3 regions of the Pandoraea faecigallinarum genome follow, and region 2 is predicted to be linked to each of the others. Evidence: predicted binding sites of a transcription regulator. Region 2 holds the regulator's gene; each other region holds the start of a gene.
The links. Region 2 encodes sigma-54, which starts transcription at its own class of promoters, with help from an activator protein. Its sites were predicted from a motif close to TGGCANGNAANCTGCTTT; they were not measured.

Region 1 (6,531 bases), 1.9 Mb from region 2:
ACGAACAGCACGCCGAGGCCGAACTGACGCATGCTGGAGCAGCGCGCCATGCGCGAGACCGCGGCAATGAGCATCAACGCCGCGCCCACCGGAAGGGCGGCGGCGCGCAGCCCGTCAGGAATTTCCAGCGCGGGTGTGGTGATGTCCATCTGTTCGATGGCATGTGTGTACGCCGGCATGATGATGAGGGCGACGAACACGCATACCGTGAGCGCGGCCATGGTCTGGAACCAGTCGCGCCATGCAGCGGGAAGTTTGTTGACGATGGCGGACAGACGCATGTGCTCGCCCCGGTCCAGGGCGAGGACGGCGCCGAGCATCGACAGCCAGATGAACAGGATCTGCGCGAGTTCGTCCGACCACGTGAGCGGATTGTCGAACCCGTAACGCGAGACCACGCCCGCGAGCAGGATGAAAGTCTCCGCCACCACCAGCAGCACGGCAGCCGCTTCGGTGACTTTCATCACCGCGCGGTTGACGTGGCAGAAGAGGCGGGCGAGCGCGTGCGTCGGCTCGGCCGTCATCGTCAACGTTTCCATTTACGCGAGCTTCCCAGTGTACTTTTCCAACATGGCCCATGCTTCGTCGCCGAACTTCTTGTGCCATTCGGCATAGAAGCCCGCCGCGCGCAGCTTCTCGCGGAATTGCTCGTTGTTCGGTGCATTGAACACGAGACCCTTCTGCTTGAGTTCGGCGGTCACGCCCTCATTGAGCTTGCGCACGTCTTCGCGCTGCGCCACGGCGGCAGCGTTGACGTTGGCGGTGACGATGTCCTGCAAGTCCTTCGGCAGCTTGTCCCACTTCTGCTTGTTGGCCAGGAACCAGAAGCCGTCCCACATGTGGTTCGTCATCGACACGTACTTCTGCACTTCGTAGAGCTTGGCCGTGGTCAGCAGGGCCAGCGGGTTTTCCTGCGCTTCGACGATGTGGGTCTGCAAGGCCGAATACACTTCGGCGAAGTTGATCGACGTGGGCGACGAATCGAACGCGCGGAACATCGACGTCCACAGCGGGCTGGTCGGCACGCGAATCTTCAGGCCCTTGAGATCGGCCGGCGAATTGATGGGACGGCTGCTCGTGGTGATCTGGCGATAGCCGTTCTCCCAGATCTTGTCGAACGCGAACACCGTCGTCTTCGCGATCTGACCGCGAACGTGCTTGCCGAGATCGCCGTCCATGGCGGCCCACACCTGGCTGTAGTCCTTGAACGCGAAGCCCACGCCCGAGATCTGCGCGGCCGGCACGAGCGTGCCGAGAATCAGCGGCGAGAGCGTGAAGTAGTCGATCGCGCCCGAGCGGATCTGGCTGAGCATGTCGCTGTCGGAGCCGAGCTGGTTGTTCGGGTAGATCTGGAAGTCGACGCGGCCCTTCGATTGCTCCGCGATCTTCTGCGCCATCTCCTTGGCGCGGATGTTCATCGGGTGGCTGACAGGCAGGTTGTTGGCAAACTTCAACGTAAATTCTGCAGCGTGGGCTTGCGTCTGGTACAACCCCGTAGCGGCAGCTGCCGATGTGGCGGCCACGACCTTGATGAAGTGGCGGCGATCCATGGTGCTCATACTGCATGTCTCCTTGTTTATAGGTTTGTGACTGCGTCTGAAGCTCGGGCCATGCGAGCGTGCTGCCTTGCAATGTCCCGGCCAACTCGGAAGGCGATGCGCGAGCGTTTCGCTATGTCCGAACATTCGGCTCGCAAGTGGCTAGGTAATCTTACGCAAATCGAATGCCAGTTCGGTGCCCGAACGGGAAAACCCTTACGTTGTTAAGCATTAGTGAAATCCCGTGTTCCGTTCGCGAGTGCTCCGGAGCGCCGTTCGTCAGGCGAGGCAAGGCTTTGCAGCCGGTTTGCCGCGGGCCGTGCGTTTTGCTGCATGTGCGAATCGGGGCCGGATAGACGAAAAGACGCCGGTGTGACACCTGTCGCATTTGGCGCTCGGCCTGCGACACCTGTCGCATCGCCGGGTGAGCAAGGTGCGACAGGTGTCGCAGCCGTTGCGCGATGCGTTTTCTTGTTGCGGCACAGCAAACGGCGCTCACCCGGCGCGATGCAAAATTCACTTGATGCGGCGGCAAATCCCGCTTTACGCTTGCGTCAATTGCGAAAGCGCCACAAGCGCAGGAAAGACATCGACTTCGCAACGACGACTGACCGAGCCGTCGATGTGAAAGATCCGGCACTGCGGAGCATTCCGTAATATTCCGTAATGTCCGCGCAGTCGCGCTACACGGGGCTGGCATCGAAATTGCTCACCGGAGTCTGGATGACCCCATTTTTCCGGAGACACTTCATGGTTGCTGCATGCCTTACCGGCTGGGCCCACTCCCAGTTCGGCAAACTCGATAACGTCGACGCCGAAGTCCTGCTGGCCGACGTCGCTCAGGCCGCACTCGACGATGCGGGCCTTTCGCCCGAACAGATCGATTCGATTCACGTTGGCACTTTCAATGGCGGTTTCCTGTATCAGGACTTCCCGTCCTCGCTCGTCTTCAACCGCATTTCCGGGCTGCGCTTCAAGCCGGCCACGCGTTACGAGAATGCGTGCGCCACGGGATCGGCTGCCGTGCATGGCGGACTGCAATCGATCGAAGCGGGCAAAGCCACGCATGTGCTCGTGATCGGCTTCGAGAAAATGACGGAGCTCGCCACGCCGCAGGTCGGCGAGGTGTTGCTCAAGTGTTCGTATGCACGTGAGGAAGCCGGAATCCCCGGGGGGTTCGCGGGCGTATTCGGGACCATCGCGCAGGCGTATTTCGAGCGTTACGGCGATCAGTCCGATGCCCTCGCGCGTATCGCCGCCAAGAACCATCGCAATGGCAGTGTGAATCCGTACGCGCACATGCGCCGCGATTTCGGCTACGACTTTTGCCGCAACGTCTCCGAGAAGAACCCGTTCGTGGCTGGTCCGCTCAAGCGCACGGACTGCTCGATGGTCTCCGACGGGGCGGCAGCGCTCGTGATCTCGAAGGCGGACGTCGCGCGCACCATGCCCAAGTCGGTCGGCTTTCGCGCGGCGGTGCAGGTCAACGATTACCTGCCGCTCTCGCGGCGCGATCCGCTCGCGTTCGAGGGCGGTCAGCACGCGTGGCGCCAGGCGCTGGGCGTTGCCGGGGTTTCGCTCAGGGATCTGTCGCTGGTCGAGACGCACGATTGCTTCACCATCGCCGAACTGATCGAGTACGAGGCGATGGGCCTGGCGAAGCCGGGGCAGGGCGCGAATGTCCTGGCTGAAGGGCTGACGGAAAAGAACGGGCTGCTGCCGGTCAATCCGTCGGGTGGCCTGAAGGCGAAGGGGCATCCGGTCGGCGCGACCGGTGTGTCGATGCACGTGATGGCGGCGATGCAATTGACGGGCACGGCCGGGGAGATGCAGATCCCGAACGCCAAGCTCGCGGGCGTCTTCAACATGGGCGGCGCGGCGGTGGCGAACTACGTGAGCATTCTCGAAGCACGCTGAGTGCATACAGGAGACGAGAGATGCTCAAGAAGGTCATGAATCTCGGCCGACTGCTGGCCGACGTCGCCCGCCGTCATCCGGACGAGCCCGGCCTCATCGTCGGTGACAAGGTCACGACATGGGGCGAGATCGACGCCCGCGTGAATGCGGCGGTCGACGCCCTGCGCAAGCTCGGTGTCGGCAAAGGCGACAAGCTACTGGTGCATTCGCGCAACAACCTGCCGATTTTCGAAAGCGCATGGATCGCGTTTCGCCTCGGCGCCGTGTGGGTGCCGACGAACTTCCGCATCACCGCCCCCGAAGCCGCCTATCTGGGGCAGTCGAGCGGTGCCTGCGCGATGATTTACGACGCCGGTTTCGAAGGTCATGTCGACGCGGTGCGCGCCGCGTCCCCGGCGCTGCGCCATGTGATTTCGATCGGCGCACCGCGCGAAGGCGAATTGCATTACGAGACGCTGGTGGCCGAACATCTGGGCGCGCCGGGTTACGAGGAAGAGGTCGAGTACGAGGATCCGCTGTGGTTCTTCTACACGTCGGGCACGACCGGACATCCGAAGGCCGGTGTGCTTTCGCACGGACAGATGGCGTTCGTGGTCACGAATCACCTCGCGGATCTGATGCCGGGCATTACGTATCGCAGCCGTTCGATGGTCGTGGCGCCGCTCTCGCATGGCGCCGGCATTCACGCCATCGTCAACACGGCGCGCGGGGCGGCCAGCGTGCTGCTCCCGGGCGAGAAGATGGACGCCGAGCAGGTGTGGCAGGCGATCGAGCGCCATCGCGTGGACAACATGTTCACGGTCCCCACCATCGTCAAGATGCTTGTCGAGGACCCGGCCGTCGACCGCTACGATCATAGTTCGCTGCGCTTCGTGATCTACGCGGGCGCGCCGATGTATCGCGCCGACCAGAAATACGCGTTGCAAAAGCTCGGTCGCGTGCTGGTGCAGTACTACGGCCTTGGCGAAGTGACGGGCAACATCACGGTGCTGCCGCCGTGGCTGCATAGCGACGACGACAACGCGCCGGATGCCCGCGTGGGCACCTGCGGTTTGCCGCGCACGGGCATGGAGGTGGCGATTCTCGACGAGCACGGGCAGCGTCAGCCGGCGTTCGCGTCGGGCGAGATTTGCGTGCGCGGGCCGGCCGTCTTCATGGGGTATCACAACAATCCGGACGCCAACGCAAAGGCCTTCAAGGACGACTGGTTCCACACCGGCGACCTGGGGCACGTGGATGAACAGGGATTCCTGTACATCACGGGGCGGGCGTCCGACATGTACATCTCGGGCGGCTCGAACGTCTATCCGCGCGAGATCGAGGAAGCGTTGCTCACACATCCGTGTGTTTCGGAGTGCGCGGTGCTCGGCGTGCCCGACCCCAAGTGGGGCGAGAGCGGGCTCGCGGTGGTGGTCGCCCGGGAAGGCATGGCCGCACAGGCCGATGAACTGCTCGGGCATCTCGAAGCGCGTATTGCCCGCTACAAGTGGCCGCGCCGCTTCGTGTTCTGGAGTGCCATGCCCAAGTCGGGCTACGGCAAGATCGTGAAAAAGCAAATCAAGACGATGCTCGAAGAGCAAGGAGACTATCGACTATGAAACCTGCGCTTTCACGGGTCTATCGACATGCAGGTGTCCCCACGTTACCCCGTGTGGAAGACTGTGTGTTGAGCGGGCAGCACGAACTGCGCGTGACGATCCGGTCTGGTGCGAATCTCGGCGAGTCCATACGCGCGGCGTTATCCCGCTATGCGTACGGCGGCGGCGTCGGGCGTTTCTGTGCGGGTACCGCACGCGGTCTGCGGTACCACATGATCGAGAACACGACGGATGCGGAGCGTCCCTTCGGGTACGGGGCGCCGGTCGACGAGTTGCGCGAGGTCGATCTGATCGGCGGCTCGCTCACCGTGGGCCGCACGTCCGACGGCGCAACGCTGCTGCATTGCCATGCGGGGTTCTCCGACCCGTCGGGCGAGTTGCACGGCGGCCATCTGATTCTCGATCACACCTGGGCCGGGGACGAGCCTGTGGTGATCCGCCTGTGTCTGTTCGAGCACGGCGGTTATGTGACGGGGGACGACGAGGAAACGCGGTTTCATCTGTTGCGTCCGGTGGCGGGAAGTCTCTCATGAGCGCGGCGCTGGAGATTCCCGTCGCCATCGAAAATGGCACGTTGGGCCGGTTGGTGGTGGCGCGGCTCAAGCCGAATCAGGATCTGACGGAAAGCATCGAGGCGCTGTGCGCCGAGCATGGGATCGCCCGTGCCATCGTGCGCGGCGCCGTCGGCAGCCTGATCGACGCGCGCCTCGCGTTTCGTGCGGGTGACGGCTGGCGCGAACAGCTGGTCAGCGGTCCCGGTGTGGAGATCCTCAACGTGTTCGGTGAGGTGGACGCGAGGCCCGATGCGTCGAACGAATTGCCCACGCTGCACGGCATGGTGGCCGATACCGACGGCCGCATGTTCGCCGGGCGTTTCGTGCGCGGTGGCAATCTTTCGTTCATCACCATCGAGGTGACGTTGCAGGAGTGGTTGCCGGCCTGAGCGCGACGCCGGTCACGAGAAGGGGGGCGCAATCGATGCGCCCCCCTTTTTTGTGCTGCGTCGTCGAGTTCCCGACGAACTATGCGCCCGCCGGCTGCACCAGTCCGTCTTCACGGAACATGTGCTTGATGCCGCGCACGGCTTGCCGGATGCGCGATTCGTTTTCGATCAGCGCGAAGCGCACGTATTCGTCGCCGTACTCGCCGAAGCCGATGCCCGGCGAGACCGACACCTTGGCTTGCGCGAGCAGTTTCTTCGCGAATTCGAGCGAACCGAGGGCGCGATACGGTTCCGGGATGCGCGCCCAGATGTACATCGATGCTTTCGGCAGATCGACCGTCCAGCCGGCTTCGGTCAGGCCCTTGTAGAGCACGTCGCGGCGGCGCTGATACTGCTCGCGAATTTCCCCGACGCATGTCTGGTCGCCTTCGAGTGCGGCGATGGCGGCGACCTGCACCGGGGTGAACGTGCCGTAGTCGTGATAACTCTTGATGCGCGCGAGCGCCGCGACCAGTTCCGGATTGCCGACCATGAA
Region 2 (6,531 bases):
CGAACGGCACGACGCAGTACCGCGTCAACTCCGTTCACATGACGCATTTCGAGGACGATCAGACAACGGCCATGACGATGCCCGCCGTGCGCGCGTTCACGCCGGATCAGCCGGAAGTGACCGCGACGAGCAAGCGCGGCACGCTTAACGCCGACATGTCGGTCGTCGATCTGTACGACGATGCTGTCGTGGTGCGTCAGCCCGGGCCTCGCGATCCGGAAATGCGCGCGCTCTCGGAGCATTTCCAGGTGCTCGTGAACGAAGACATCGTCCGCACGGAAAAGCCGGTGCAGCTCTTTCGCGGCGCCTCCGTGATGTACGGCGACGGCATGATTTTCAATAACATCTCGCGCGCCGTACAATTGCTCGGCAATGTCCACGGCACGATCCAGCCGGCGGAGCTGGGCGGAAACCGTCCGCCGCCGCCCGGCCAGTCCGGTGCGCCCACCGCGCCGAGCGCGCCACCTCCGACCAAACAGGGCTCCAAGACCCCATGACCGATCGCCTTCACCTGCGACCCGCATCCCTATCGCTGCGTGCCCTGCGCGCGCTGGCGGCCGCCTTTGCCATGCTCGGCGCGCTGGCCTCGCCGCTCGCCCACGCCGAACGCGCCGACCGTGACAAGCCGCTCAATATCGAGTCGGATCACATGAGCTACGACGACCTCAAGCAGGTCAACATCTTCACCGGCAACGTGACGATGACCAAGGGGACGATTCTCCTCAAGGCCGATCGCGTCGAAGTGACCCAGGATCCGGAGGGCTACCAGTACGCCACGGCGTATTACAAGCCGGGCGGCCCGCTCGCCTATATGCGCCAGAAGCGCGACGGTCTCGACGAGTACATCGACGGCTGGGGCCAGACGATCTATTACAACGGCAAGACCGAAGTCGCCACGCTCACCACGCAGGCCACGCTCAAGCGTCTGGCCGGCGGGACGAAGGTGCTCGACGAGATTCATGGCAGCGTCATCACGTACGACACTTACAATGAGGTCTACACGGCCAACAGCGGCCCGGACCAGGTCAACCCCAACAATCCGAACGGCCGCGTGCGTGCCACGCTGGCCCCGCGCAACGCGACCGGCACGCAAGGCACGCCGCCCGGCGCAAGCAAGCCGGCCGCGGCGCCCAAGGGGGATCTGCCGCCGCTGTCGCCTTCCAAGAACATCGGGAATCCGCGTGAGTAATTCTGCCAACAGCAACCCCTCGACCGCCCATCCGGGCGCCGGCCCGTCGGGCAAGCCGAGCGCGCTCGTGGTGCGCTCGCTCAAGAAGCAGTACGGCGCACGCACCGTCGTCAAGGATGTCTCGCTCGACGTGAAAAGCGGCGAGGTCGTGGGACTGCTCGGGCCGAACGGCGCGGGCAAGACGACGTCGTTCTACATGATCGTGGGGCTCGTGCCCGCCGACGACGGCGAGATCCAGCTCGACGGCAACCTCATCAGCGAGCTGCCGATTCACGAGCGCGCTCGCATGGGCGTGTCGTATCTGCCGCAGGAAGCGTCGGTGTTCCGCAAGCTCACGGTCGAGGACAACATCCGCGCCGTACTCGAATTGCAGGTGGATGCGCAAGGCAAGCCGCTCAAGCGCGACGAGATCGAGCGCCGCATCGAATCGCTGCTCGACGAGCTTCAGGTCAGCCATCTGCGCGAGAATCCGGCCATGTCGCTATCGGGCGGCGAGCGTCGTCGCGTGGAGATCGCCCGTGCGCTGGCCACGCAGCCGCGTTTTATTTTGCTCGACGAACCGTTCGCGGGCGTGGACCCGATCGCCGTGCTGGAAATCCAGCGGATCGTGCGCTTCCTGAAGGACCGTGGCATCGGTGTCCTGATTACCGACCACAACGTGCGCGAGACGCTTGGCATCTGCGACCATGCGTACATCATCAGCGAAGGCTCGGTACTCGCTGCCGGCACGCCCGACCAGATCGTTGCCGACGAAAGCGTCCGCCGCGTGTATCTGGGCGAAAATTTCCGGATGTAAAGCAAATTTTTCGCATGTAAACCCTGCCTCCGATAGGAGGCCAGGCCGGTTCCGTTGGCGTGACAAAGCCTCTACAATGAAGGCGAGACCGCTATGAAACCGACTCTTCAACTCCGCACCTCGCAGCACCTGACCCTCACGCCGCAGTTGCAGCAATCGATCCGGTTGTTGCAACTGTCGACGCTCGAACTTCAACAGGAAGTCGAGCACGCCCTCACGCAGAACCCGATGCTCGAACGCGAGGACGATTGGCTCGCGGGTTCGGTACGTGTCGGCACCGACGGGTCGCTGCGCAGCGAGCGGACCACGCCGTCGAGCAGCTCGAACGACAGCGCCGAGCCGGCCAACGGCCGCGACGAAACCCGCGAACTCGACGGCGAAGCCCGCTTCGACGACAGCGCGCAGGACAACGGCAGCGACTGGAGCCTGAACGACTTTGCCCGCTCGGGAAGTGCGTCGGACGACGACGACAATGCGCGCCCGCAACTCCACGTCGATCACCCCAACCTGCGTGAACACCTGCTGGCCCAGCTGCGCCTGACCAAGGCGGGGCCGCGCGATCGCGCACTGGTCGAATTCCTGATCGAATCGCTCGACGAAGACGGCTATCTCGGCTCGCTGCTCGACGAGATTCAGGCGGAAATGCCCGAGGAACTGGCGCTCGAGACCGAAGAGATCAACGCCGCGCTGGCACTGCTGCAAAGTTTCGACCCGGCGGGCGTGGGTGCGCGCAGCCCCGCCGAATGCCTGCGTCTGCAACTCCAGCGGCTGCCGGCAAGCAACGTGCGCACCCTATCGCTTCGCATCGTCACCGATCACCTGGAATTGCTCGCCGCGCGCGACTACACCCGGCTGCGCCGCCTGCTGGGCGTGAGCGAAGACAGCCTGCGCGCCGCCCATCAGCTCATTCGTTCGCTCGATCCGTTCCCGGGGGCCGCTTACGGTGCGCCGCAGGCCGACTACGTTGTGCCCGACGTACTCGTGCGCAAACAAGGCAGCGGCTGGACGGCCGAGCTCAATCCGGAGGTCATGCCGCGTCTGCGCATCAACGAAATGTACGCGCGGATCCTGCGAAACAACCGGAACGATCCCGGTACGGGCAACCTCCAACAGCAGTTGCAGGAAGCGCGCTGGCTTATCAAGAACATCCAGCAACGCTTCGATACGATCCTGCGCGTGGCGCAGGCCATTGTCGAGCGTCAAAAGAACTTCTTCACGCATGGCGAAATCGGCATGCGGCCCTTGGTTTTACGCGAGATTGCTGATACGCTGGGTTTACATGAATCCACGATTTCACGGGTGACGACGAGTAAGTACATGCTCACTCCATTTGGGACCTTCGAGCTTAAGTACTTCTTCGGATCGCACGTGGCAACGGAAGCCGGAGGCGCTGCGTCATCGACCGCTATCCGCGCACTCATCAAGCAACTCATAGGAGCAGAAGACCCGCAGAGCCCCCTTTCCGATAGCCGAATCGCGGAACTGCTGGCAGAGCAAGGTTTTGTGGTGGCGCGGCGAACGGTCGCGAAATACCGCGAGGCCATGCGAATTCCCGCAGTGAACTTGCGCAAATCTTTGTAGGACAGTCCTGGTGCGCCATGTTGGCCGCTGGGGCATTACGCCGCAGTGCGACATTGCGTCACGTCAATGGCTCGCGCTCATGCCGGCCAGCGTCAGCGTCGACACTGCCTGCACTTCGGCATTTCAGCAAGGAGAGCAGCTATGAATCTTCAGATCAGTGGACATCATCTCGAAGTCACCGCATCACTGAAAGAATATGTCGTCAACAAGCTCGAACGCGTGTTGCGCCATTTCGATCAGGTCATCAGCGTCGAGGTGATTCTTTCTGTCGACAAGTCCAAGGAGAAAGCGGGACGCCAGAACGCGAGCGTCACGGTCAATCTCAAGGGCAAGGAGATTTTCGTCGAGAAGTGTGACGAGAATATGTATGCCGCCATCGACAAGCTGATCGACATGCTCGACCGCAAGGTAATGCAGTACAAGGACAAGGTTCAGGATCACGGTCGCGAGGCCATCAAGCACCACCAGCCTCCTCCCGAGGCGGAACCGCTGCAATAACGCTGTTCCGGCGTGGTAGTCGCAATGACAGACACTGACGAAAAGCCGTAAGGAACCACCCGAGTGCAGATCCGTCTTTCGTAAGTCTGGCATCACCCACCGCGGGGCCGTTGAACGGCCCCTTTTGTATGGCTCGGCCCGGTTCCGTGGCTCGCCGCGAGCACGGCGGCGGGTGGTCTATAATGCGAGGTCAATCGGGGGTTGGAGGGCGACCAGGCGTTCGCCCGCATTACAAGATGAACCGTTTATTCAAACTCTTACCTGAGTCCAACATCCTGCTTGGACTGTCCGTCACCAGCAAGAAGCGCGTCTTCGAGCAAGCCGGCCTTCTCTTCGAGAACAAAGCCGCGCTTGCCCGCGCTACGGTCACCGACAACCTGTTCGCACGCGAGCGTCTGGGTTCGACCGGGCTCGGCGAAGGGGTGGCGATTCCGCACGGCCGCATCAAGGGCCTGAAGCACCCGATGGCGGCATTCATTCGTCTCGCAGAGGCGATTCCCTTCGAAGCGCCCGACGGCCAGCCGGTTTCCCTGCTGTTTTTCCTGCTGGTGCCCGAACAGGCCACACAGCAACATCTCGAGATCCTTTCCGAAATTGCGCAGCTGCTCTCGGATCGCACCATGCGCGAGACGCTGGTCAACGCGCCCAGCGCCAGGGATATTTCCATCGCACTCGAGAACTGGCAGCCCTGATGCGGCCGCCATCCGGCACGAGTCACCGCGAACATAGACGAACCTGTAGCTCTCACATCCAACCGAACGAGGCGACGCGGTGGAACTGACCGGCATCAACGCGCAAAGCATTTTCGACGACAACGCCGCAACGCTGCGTCTGTCGTGGCTCACTGGCCACGAGGGGTGGGAACGCGGCTTTACGCCCGAGAGCGTGGCGACCGCCACGTCCAGTGCCGACCTCGTGGGCCACCTGAACCTCATCCACCCGAACCGGATTCAGGTCCTCGGCGAAGCGGAACTGCGTTACTACCAGCGTCTCACGGACGAAAACCGCAAGCGCCACATGGGCGAAGTCATCGCGCTGGAACCGCCCTTCCTCGTGGTCGCCGACGGCCTCGAAGCGCCGCCCGACCTGGTGTTGCGCTGTACCCGCTCCTCGACCCCGCTGTTCACCACACCGATGTCGACGGCATCCGTCATCGACAGCCTGCGCCTGTATATCTCGCGCGTGTTCGCGCCGCGCTGCACGATGCACGGCGTTTTCATCGACATTCTGGGCATGGGCGTATTGCTGACCGGCGATTCCGGGCTGGGCAAGAGCGAACTCGGCCTCGAACTCATCAGCCGTGGACACGGACTGGTCGCCGACGATGCGGTCGATTTCGTGCGTCTGGGTCCCGATTTCGTCGAAGGCCGCTGCCCGCCGTTGCTGCAAAACCTGCTGGAAGTGCGCGGCCTGGGCCTGCTCGACATCAAGACCATCTTCGGTGAAACCGCGGTCCGCCGGAAGATGAAGCTCAAGCTCATCGTGCAACTGGTGCGCCGTCCCGACGGCGAATTCCAGCGTTTGCCGCTCGAAGCGCAGACGGTGGACGTGCTGGGGCTGCCCATCAACAAGGTGATTCTGCAAGTGGCAGCCGGGCGAAATTTGGCCGTGCTGGTGGAGGCCGCCGTGCGCAACACGATCTTGCAGTTGCGCGGCATCGATACGCTCAAGGACTTCATGGAACGCCAGCGTCAGGCCATGCAGGATCCGGACGGCATGCAGGGCAAGCTGCTCTGAAACACCACCGGGCCGTGCGACGGTCCGTAGCGCCCGAACCCTCCGGGTATACCGCAAGTTTTGCGTTTTTCTGTCAACGCCGCCCGATTGCGGCGCGTTTTCTATCATGTTGTAATCGCTACGCGGTCCACCCCGTGCCCGTGCGTGACGACCTTATGGAGAGACGATCATGAAAAAAGCACTTGCTGCATTGCTCCTGGTATCCCCGCTGCTCGCATCGCCCGTGTTTGCCCAGACGGCCGCCGCACCGGCATCCGCGCCCAAGGCAACCAACTCGCAACAGGACAAGATGAAGGCTTGCAACGCGCAAGCGGCCGGCAAGAAGGGCGACGACCGCAAGGCGTTCATGAAGCAATGCCTGTCGGCAGGCGGCGCCCCCGCGGCCAAGCAGACGCAGCAGGAAAAGATGAAGACCTGCAACACGCAAGCCTCCGGCAAGAAGGGAGACGACCGCAAGGCATTCATGAAGCAGTGTCTGTCGAACCAGCCCGCTGCCTGAGGCCACTCTCGCGGCATTCACACGACGGCGCCCTTTTTGGGCGCCGTTTTCGTTTGAAGCCCGTGATTTCGCGCAAATGCGGCGAATACGCGCTGAACATTCCCGTTTCTTGCCGTTCGACACCCGTACGACACAATCGCTTACCATGATGGTTGTATTCGGGAAATGTCATGAAGATCGTACTGATTACCGGCGTCTCCGGATCGGGCAAATCGCTCGCTCTGAACGTCC
Region 3 (6,531 bases), 920 kb from region 2:
CGGGCAAGGTCAGCCCGAGCCGGGCCGACGCGCGCAGCAGATGCGAGAGTGCCGCCGCCTTGGCAAGCAGCGGATCGCGCGCCTTGATCGCATTGAAGACGGCGACGTGCTCCTGATGCACCTGCGCCGCCAGACCTTCATGGCGCAACGTATTCGTACGTGCGGCCTGCACGACCTGCCGGATTTGCAGGTTCAGGTATTGCAGCAAGTCCGCGTAATAGCGGTTGTGCGTGGCGCGCGCAATGGCGGCGTGAAAAGCGGTGTCGAACTCGACACCGTTCTCGGGGTGATACAGGTTCGTTTCGAGCCCGGCCAGAATGTCTTCGAGTCGCCGGATGTCTTCGTCCGTGTGGCGCACGGCGGCCAGTGCGGCGGCGGTGCTCTCCAGATCCAGACGAAGTTCGTAGACGCTGGCGAGATCTGCCGCGTCCTGTCCGACCGGCACCTGAAAGCCGCTTTGCGGCGTGCGTGCCTTCACCGTTACCCCCGCGCCCTGCCGGCTGTCGATCATTCCCTGCGCGCGCAGGCGTTCGGTGACCTCGCGAATCACCGCGGAACTCACACCGTACGTTTCGGCAAGCTGCTTGCCGGTCGGCAACTTCGTGCCGACGGGATAGACGCCCTGCCGGATCGCGTCGAGCAACTGTTGCGCGACCTGTTCGGTCAGGGTCTTGGGCCTGGTCGTCATGCGCTTACGGAGTCTCGTGCTTTTCTGGTTTGCATGTTATCTGAAAACTTTTCGTAACTGATATCGTGTTAACCCTTATTTCCCGTCGCACAAAACAGAAGCGGCGAGGGAGGCTCGTCCCGTCGCCGCCTATTGATTCAACCGAGATCCGCGCGCACGCGATGCGCGCCATGTTCAGAAGCCGATCAAAGCTTCCGTCACGTGACCGACATTCGGCGGTGCCGCGAAGCACTCGCTTACCAGCGCGCGCCATTGCTGGAAGGCATCCGAATTGCGGAAGTGCACGGTGTGATCTTCGAGCGTTTCCCAGGTCACGACAAGACTGTAGTGTGCCGGCTGCTCGATGGACTTGAGCAGACGCATGCCGTGGCAGCCCTTCGAGCCCTTGAACAGCGGCGCCGCCTTGACGACACCTTGTTCGAATTCGGCTTCCTTGCCGGGCTTCACTTCGATCTGGGCGATTTCAAAAATCATGGTTTTCCTCAGTGATGGATTCGTGATGATGCGCATGCCGATGAACGCCTGATTCTATACCGCACATTCGTGGGATGCACCGCGTGAGCCAGGCCGATCGCTGTCGATTCCTATCGATTCCTGTCAGGCCCGATCCCTGCCCGGCCGCCCCATGGCTTCGGCCCGTCCGGGCGCCGGGCACATGGCTGTCCCGGCGCACATGCACGCACTTGCGTGCACGCGGATCACCCACGCCGCTTGGTTGCAGCACCACGAACGTGCAACATGCTCCACGCAAAGATGGATCGACAGGTAAAACTCCTATGCAAATCAAGGCGATGATGATCTCTGGCATCGGTCTTGCATGTGGTCATCTCTCCTCACGTTTGCACCAAAAGAGCACATTCATGCCCAATTCCAATACACCCGGCGACGTGCTGTTCCTGCTGCTCGGCGCGATCCTTGTGCTGGCCATGCACGCCGGTTTTGCGTTCCTCGAACTAGGCACCGTCCGCAAGAAAAATCAGGTCAATGCGCTGGTCAAGATCCTGACGGACTTTGCCGTCTCGGGACTTGCGTACTTCTTCATCGGTTATCCGCTCGCGTACGGCGTCGATTTCTGGTCGAGTGCGGCCGTGCTGTCCGAGCACAACGGTTATGCGCTGATCAAGTTCTTTTTTCTGCTGACGTTTGCGGCGGCGATTCCGGCCATCGTGTCCGGCGGGATTGCGGAACGTGCCCGGTTCCACCCGCAGTCGGTGGCGACGTTCTTCCTCGTGGGCGTGATCTATCCGTTCTTCGAAGGCATTGCGTGGAACGGGCATCTCGGCATTCAGGACTGGCTCACGCGAGCGCTCGGTGCTCCGTTCCACGATTTCGCCGGGTCGGTGGTCGTACATGCCGTGGGCGGATGGATCGGACTCGCCGCCGTGCTGCATCTGGGTGCGCGGCGCGGGCGCTATAACGGTCAGGGTCAGGTAGCCGCGCATCCACCGTCGTCGATTCCGTTTCTGGCGCTCGGCGCGTGGATACTGATCGTCGGCTGGTTCGGCTTTAACGTGATGAGCGCCCAGCGTGTGGGCGGCATTTCGGGGTTGGTGGCGGTGAACTCGTTGATGGCGATGGTCGGCGGCACACTGGTGGCGATGTGGGTCGGCAAGGACGATCCGGGCTTCATCCACAACGGCCCGCTGGCGGGCCTCGTCGCAGTCTGCGCCGGCTCGGACGTCATGCATCCGCTCGGTGCGCTGGTCGTGGGGGCGATGGCGGGCGGCCTGTTCGTGTGGCTCTTTACCGTGACCCAGAACCGGCTGCGCATCGACGACGTCCTTGGCGTGTGGCCGCTTCACGGCGTGTGCGGCGTCTGGGGCGGTCTGGCAGCGGGCATCTTCGGTCAGACGTGGCTCGGCGGGCTGGGCGGCGTGAGCTTCGTCGCGCAGTTGACCGGCACGCTGATGGGCGTGGCGATCGCCTTTGCCGGCGGCTACATCGTCTACGGGGTCATCAAACGCGTGAGCGGATTGCGGCTGGACGACGAGCAGGAGTACTACGGCGCCGATCTCTCGATCCATAAGATCACGGCGACGCCGGAGCGCGAGACGAACTGGTGATGAAGGTGAATCATCGAAGGTGGCCGGCACGGGCGAAGGGCTCCGCTGGCGTGCCTTGGCAAATCAGGCGGCCATCTTGTTCGTGCTCGTACCTGAATGGATGTGGGAATGGGGGGATGTAGGGACAGGCAGCGAGGTCAGGCTGCAACCGTCTTCGGTTTGCACTTGACCGCTTTCTTCGGCGTGCAGGCCTCGGCACCCTGACAGCAATTCTCCGTCAGGAAGTCGATGAGACTGTTCATGTGGTCAATTGCCGGTGCGTAATAGATGAATCGCCCCTCCTGGCGCGCAGTGACAAGGCCGGAGTGAGTCAATTCCTTCAAATGGAAGGACAACGTAGCGCTCGCGAGACCGAGGGCTTCCTGAATCACACCAACGCTGAGCCCGTCCGGCGCGGCCGTGACGAGCAGGCGAAAAACCGCGAGGCGGGTGGGCTGCGCCAAGGCGGCAAGCGCTTTGACTGCGTCGTTTTCCTTCATGGTGCTTGGTCGCAATGGTTAAGCAACTATTCTAAGCCTATCGAGATGGATGTGGCGCGTGAGCAGCCATTCCTCACCTGTGAGGCGTGTATCCCACAATCCCACCTTGGGGATCTGGTGTTCAGTCAGCCCTATACCCTGCTGTCCGAACGGCGCTTGTCGGGCATCAACATTTCTATTATATTGGAAATGTCGATTTAACTCGACCATGCCCGTCAAGCGGAGAATTTTCGTGACCGAACAACGCAAATACAACGTCCTCTTCCTGTGCACGCACAACTCGGCGCGCTCGATTCTGGCAGAGGCCGCGTTGAACGCACTGGCCGGCGACAGATTCGCCGCCTACAGTGCTGGCAGCCATCCCGGGACGGCACCGAATCCGCTCGGCATCGAGTTGCTGCGCTCGCGGGAGATCTCGGTTGAAGGGCTGCGCAGCAAGAGCTGGGACGAATTTGCGGTCGACGGCGCACCGCGCATCGACTTCATCGTCACCGTTTGTGACGACGCCGCCGGGGAGGTCTGCCCGATTTGGCCCGGTCATCCGGCCAAGGCGCACTGGGGTGTGCCCGACCCGTCGCAGGTCGACGGTACCGAAGAGGAAAAGCGCCGGGCTTTTCTAGATACCTTCGTACGACTAAAAAAGCGCATCGAATTGTTCACCCGGCTGTCGCTCGATAAGCTCGACCGTATGGCGGTTCAGAAGGAAATGCAGAACATCGGCACGTCGCTACGCGAGAAAGGGGAGTGAAGATGTCGGACAGTCAAACCGTCGATACGCCGTCGGAGAAACCCGCCGGGGGTATCGGGTTCTTTGAGCGATACCTGTCCGTGTGGGTCGCCTTGTGCATCGTTGCAGGTATCGGGCTCGGCAAACTGATGCCAGGTGCCGTGCAGTCGATTTCCGCACTTGAGGTCGCACACGTCAACCTGCCCGTGGGCATCCTCATCTGGGTGATGATTATCCCGATGCTCCTGCGAATCGACTTTGCTTCGCTGGGCAAGGTTCGCAGTCAGGTCAGGGGCATTGGCGTCACGCTCGTCATCAACTGGGCGGTGAAACCGTTCACGATGGCGTTCCTCGCCTGGGTGTTCGTGCGGCACGTGTTCGCGTCGATGTTGCCTGCTGACCAGTTGGACAGCTACGTTGCCGGCCTGATTCTTCTGGCCGCTGCGCCGTGTACCGCCATGGTGTTCGTATGGAGCCAACTGACGAAGGGTGACCCGTATTTCACGCTCTCGCAGGTAGCGCTAAACGACGTGATTATGGTTTTCGCGTTTGCGCCGGTTGTCGGCTTGCTGCTGGGCATCTCGAACATTGCGGTTCCCTGGGACACGCTTCTGACATCGGTGGTGCTTTACATCATCATCCCGGTCATCATTGCGCAGTACCTTCGCAAGGTGCTGTTGGCAAATGGAGACGCTGGTTTCCAGCGCGCACTCGCGAAGATTGGTCCGTTTTCCATTGCTGCGCTGTTGCTTACGCTGGTGCTGCTCTTTGCCTTCCAAGGTGAGCAAATCATTGAGCAGCCAGGCGTTATCGTGCTTCTCGCCGTGCCCATCCTGATTCAGGTCATCATCAACGCTACGCTGGCTTATCTGGCCAACCGCAAGCTTGGTGTCGCGCACGAGGTTGCCGCGCCGTCCTGCTTGATCGCTGCCTCGAACTTCTTCGAACTGGCAGTGGCGACAGCGATTAGCCTGTTTGGCCTTAAGTCCGGAGCTGCTCTGGCTACCGTCGTGGGTGTTCTGATCGAGGTGCCGCTCATGCTCGCCGTCGTGAAGGTGGTGAACGCCTCCCGGCAATGGTATCGACACCGGTCCTAGCACCGCCCGTCAGGCCGCAAATGCGCGGCTCACACAGGAACCCGGCGGGAAGATGGGTGGTGCACCGCGATGTCGCGGTGCACCGTGACATGGGGACGACAGGCGGTCACTGGCTCCGCGCGGCGCTCTGCATCTGCCTGCGTTCGGTCTCGCTCAGCTCGCGCCACAGGGCCGGATCGACCTTGCCGCTCATACCGATAATCTGCACCGGACTCGACGCGTCGTACCGATAGCTCGCGCCATAGCGCGGCGCGCCGCCTTCCGGTGAAAACAGAACGTGAGTCGGCTTGAAAGTTACCGTCCGTTCATGGCAAATGCATGACAGTTGGCACTGCCGGATATCGAAACCCGTGCGCGGGCAGCCGCCGCTGTCGCGCTCAGATCCAGGTCGACTGGAGGTCCACGGATGTCGCATCGGTATCGGCGCTTGCCTCGCCGGGGGCCGCACCCAGCACGCGTTCGAGCAACGCCGCGCTCCAGTGCTGATACATCAGCAACAGGCGATACGACACGCGCGCCGGTGTTGCGCCATCGCTGCGCCACGCGTCGCCAATCCAGCGTTGCCCCCACGGATTTTCTGCGGGATCCAGACTGAGGTAGTTCAGCCCATCGACACACGACGCGTGACACGAGAGGTCGAACTCGTCGCACACCACGGCAATCTGGCTGGCCGTCAACGACCGGTGAGAAGCGAGCAGGCACTCGCATAGGGTGCGATGGGACGCGATTTTTGCCAGCAGCGGCGTATCGCAATGGCGAGCGAGCTGCGTCACGTGTGCCACACGTTCGAGTATCTTCGCGACGTCTTGCGCCGGCACGAGCGCCAATCTTGCGTAGAGCGCTTCCCACCGGTGCGCGAGGCGGTCCGCGTCATGTGCGAACGCCTCGTTGCGCGCCCACGTGCCGAGCAGGCTCGTCACGGCGCGGCACGAATCGAGCATCAGTCCGGCGACACGCAGAATGCCGCGGTATCCGTCGAACGTCGTCGAAGCCTCCGAGAACCACGACGGCATCCACAACCCCAGGCGCGCCGGCGGCACGGCGGAGTTGGCGAACGTGAACAGCGTCGCGACGTCGCGCGAGTGCGTCAGCCGGCCCAGCGTGCCGCGCCATGACGAGGTGTCCGCCGCCGACGGCAGCATCACGCACGCCTCCAGCAACCGGCAGCCCGCATCCATGCGTTTGAGCACTTCGTCCACGGCGTGGTGCCGGATAAGCGTCGGTGAGCCCAGCGACTGCGTCAGCAGCCCCTTGAGCCCTTCGAAGCCCAGCAGCGTCCAGTCGGCCCACGCAATGCCGAAGGGCGTATTGACCGCGGCCATGTCGTGAACGCGATCGTGCTCGGTGTCTGCGGTGCCTTCGCTCGCGTGATGGAAATACGCGGCAACGATGCCCAGCAGCGATAGGTTGCCGACGAGCGACATCGCGTCGCGCGCTGCGCGAAAGTGCCATCCCCGGCGGCCGGTCGCGGCAATTG

Region 1: the regulator sigma-54 is predicted to act here: its motif matches at 2,233-2,250, upstream of AB870_RS17245 (acetyl-CoA acetyltransferase).
Region 3: the regulator sigma-54 is predicted to act here: its motif matches at 1,491-1,508, upstream of AB870_RS06715 (ammonium transporter).

What each region holds. Positions count from the first base shown of each region.
Region 1 covers NZ_CP011807.3:3,933,439-3,939,969, reverse strand. The annotation lists gene AB870_RS17255 (TRAP transporter large permease) at 1-524, opposite strand, end outside; gene AB870_RS17250 (TRAP transporter substrate-binding protein) at 540-1,559, opposite strand; gene AB870_RS17245 (acetyl-CoA acetyltransferase) at 2,289-3,455, shown strand; gene AB870_RS17240 (acyl-CoA synthetase) at 3,476-5,053, shown strand; gene AB870_RS17235 (PPC domain-containing DNA-binding protein) at 5,050-5,586, shown strand; gene AB870_RS17230 (PPC domain-containing DNA-binding protein) at 5,583-5,996, shown strand; gene alaC (alanine transaminase) at 6,076-6,531, opposite strand, start outside.
Region 2 covers NZ_CP011807.3:573,859-580,389, reverse strand. The annotation lists gene lptC (LPS export ABC transporter periplasmic protein LptC) at 1-497, shown strand, start outside; gene lptA (lipopolysaccharide transport periplasmic protein LptA) at 494-1,189, shown strand; gene lptB (LPS export ABC transporter ATP-binding protein) at 1,182-1,985, shown strand; gene AB870_RS02645 (RNA polymerase factor sigma-54) at 2,079-3,566, shown strand; gene hpf (ribosome hibernation-promoting factor, HPF/YfiA family) at 3,708-4,064, shown strand; gene AB870_RS02635 (PTS sugar transporter subunit IIA) at 4,247-4,756, shown strand; gene hprK (HPr(Ser) kinase/phosphatase) at 4,836-5,801, shown strand; gene AB870_RS02625 (PsiF family protein) at 5,971-6,300, shown strand; gene rapZ (RNase adapter RapZ) at 6,471-6,531, shown strand, end outside.
Region 3 covers NZ_CP011807.3:1,492,906-1,499,436, reverse strand. The annotation lists gene AB870_RS06725 (FadR/GntR family transcriptional regulator) at 1-688, opposite strand, end outside; gene AB870_RS06720 (antibiotic biosynthesis monooxygenase family protein) at 863-1,162, opposite strand; gene AB870_RS06715 (ammonium transporter) at 1,549-2,751, shown strand; gene AB870_RS06710 (ArsR/SmtB family transcription factor) at 2,889-3,230, opposite strand; gene AB870_RS06705 (arsenate reductase ArsC) at 3,463-3,978, shown strand; gene arsB (ACR3 family arsenite efflux transporter) at 3,981-5,054, shown strand; gene AB870_RS06695 (hypothetical protein) at 5,432-6,531, opposite strand, start outside.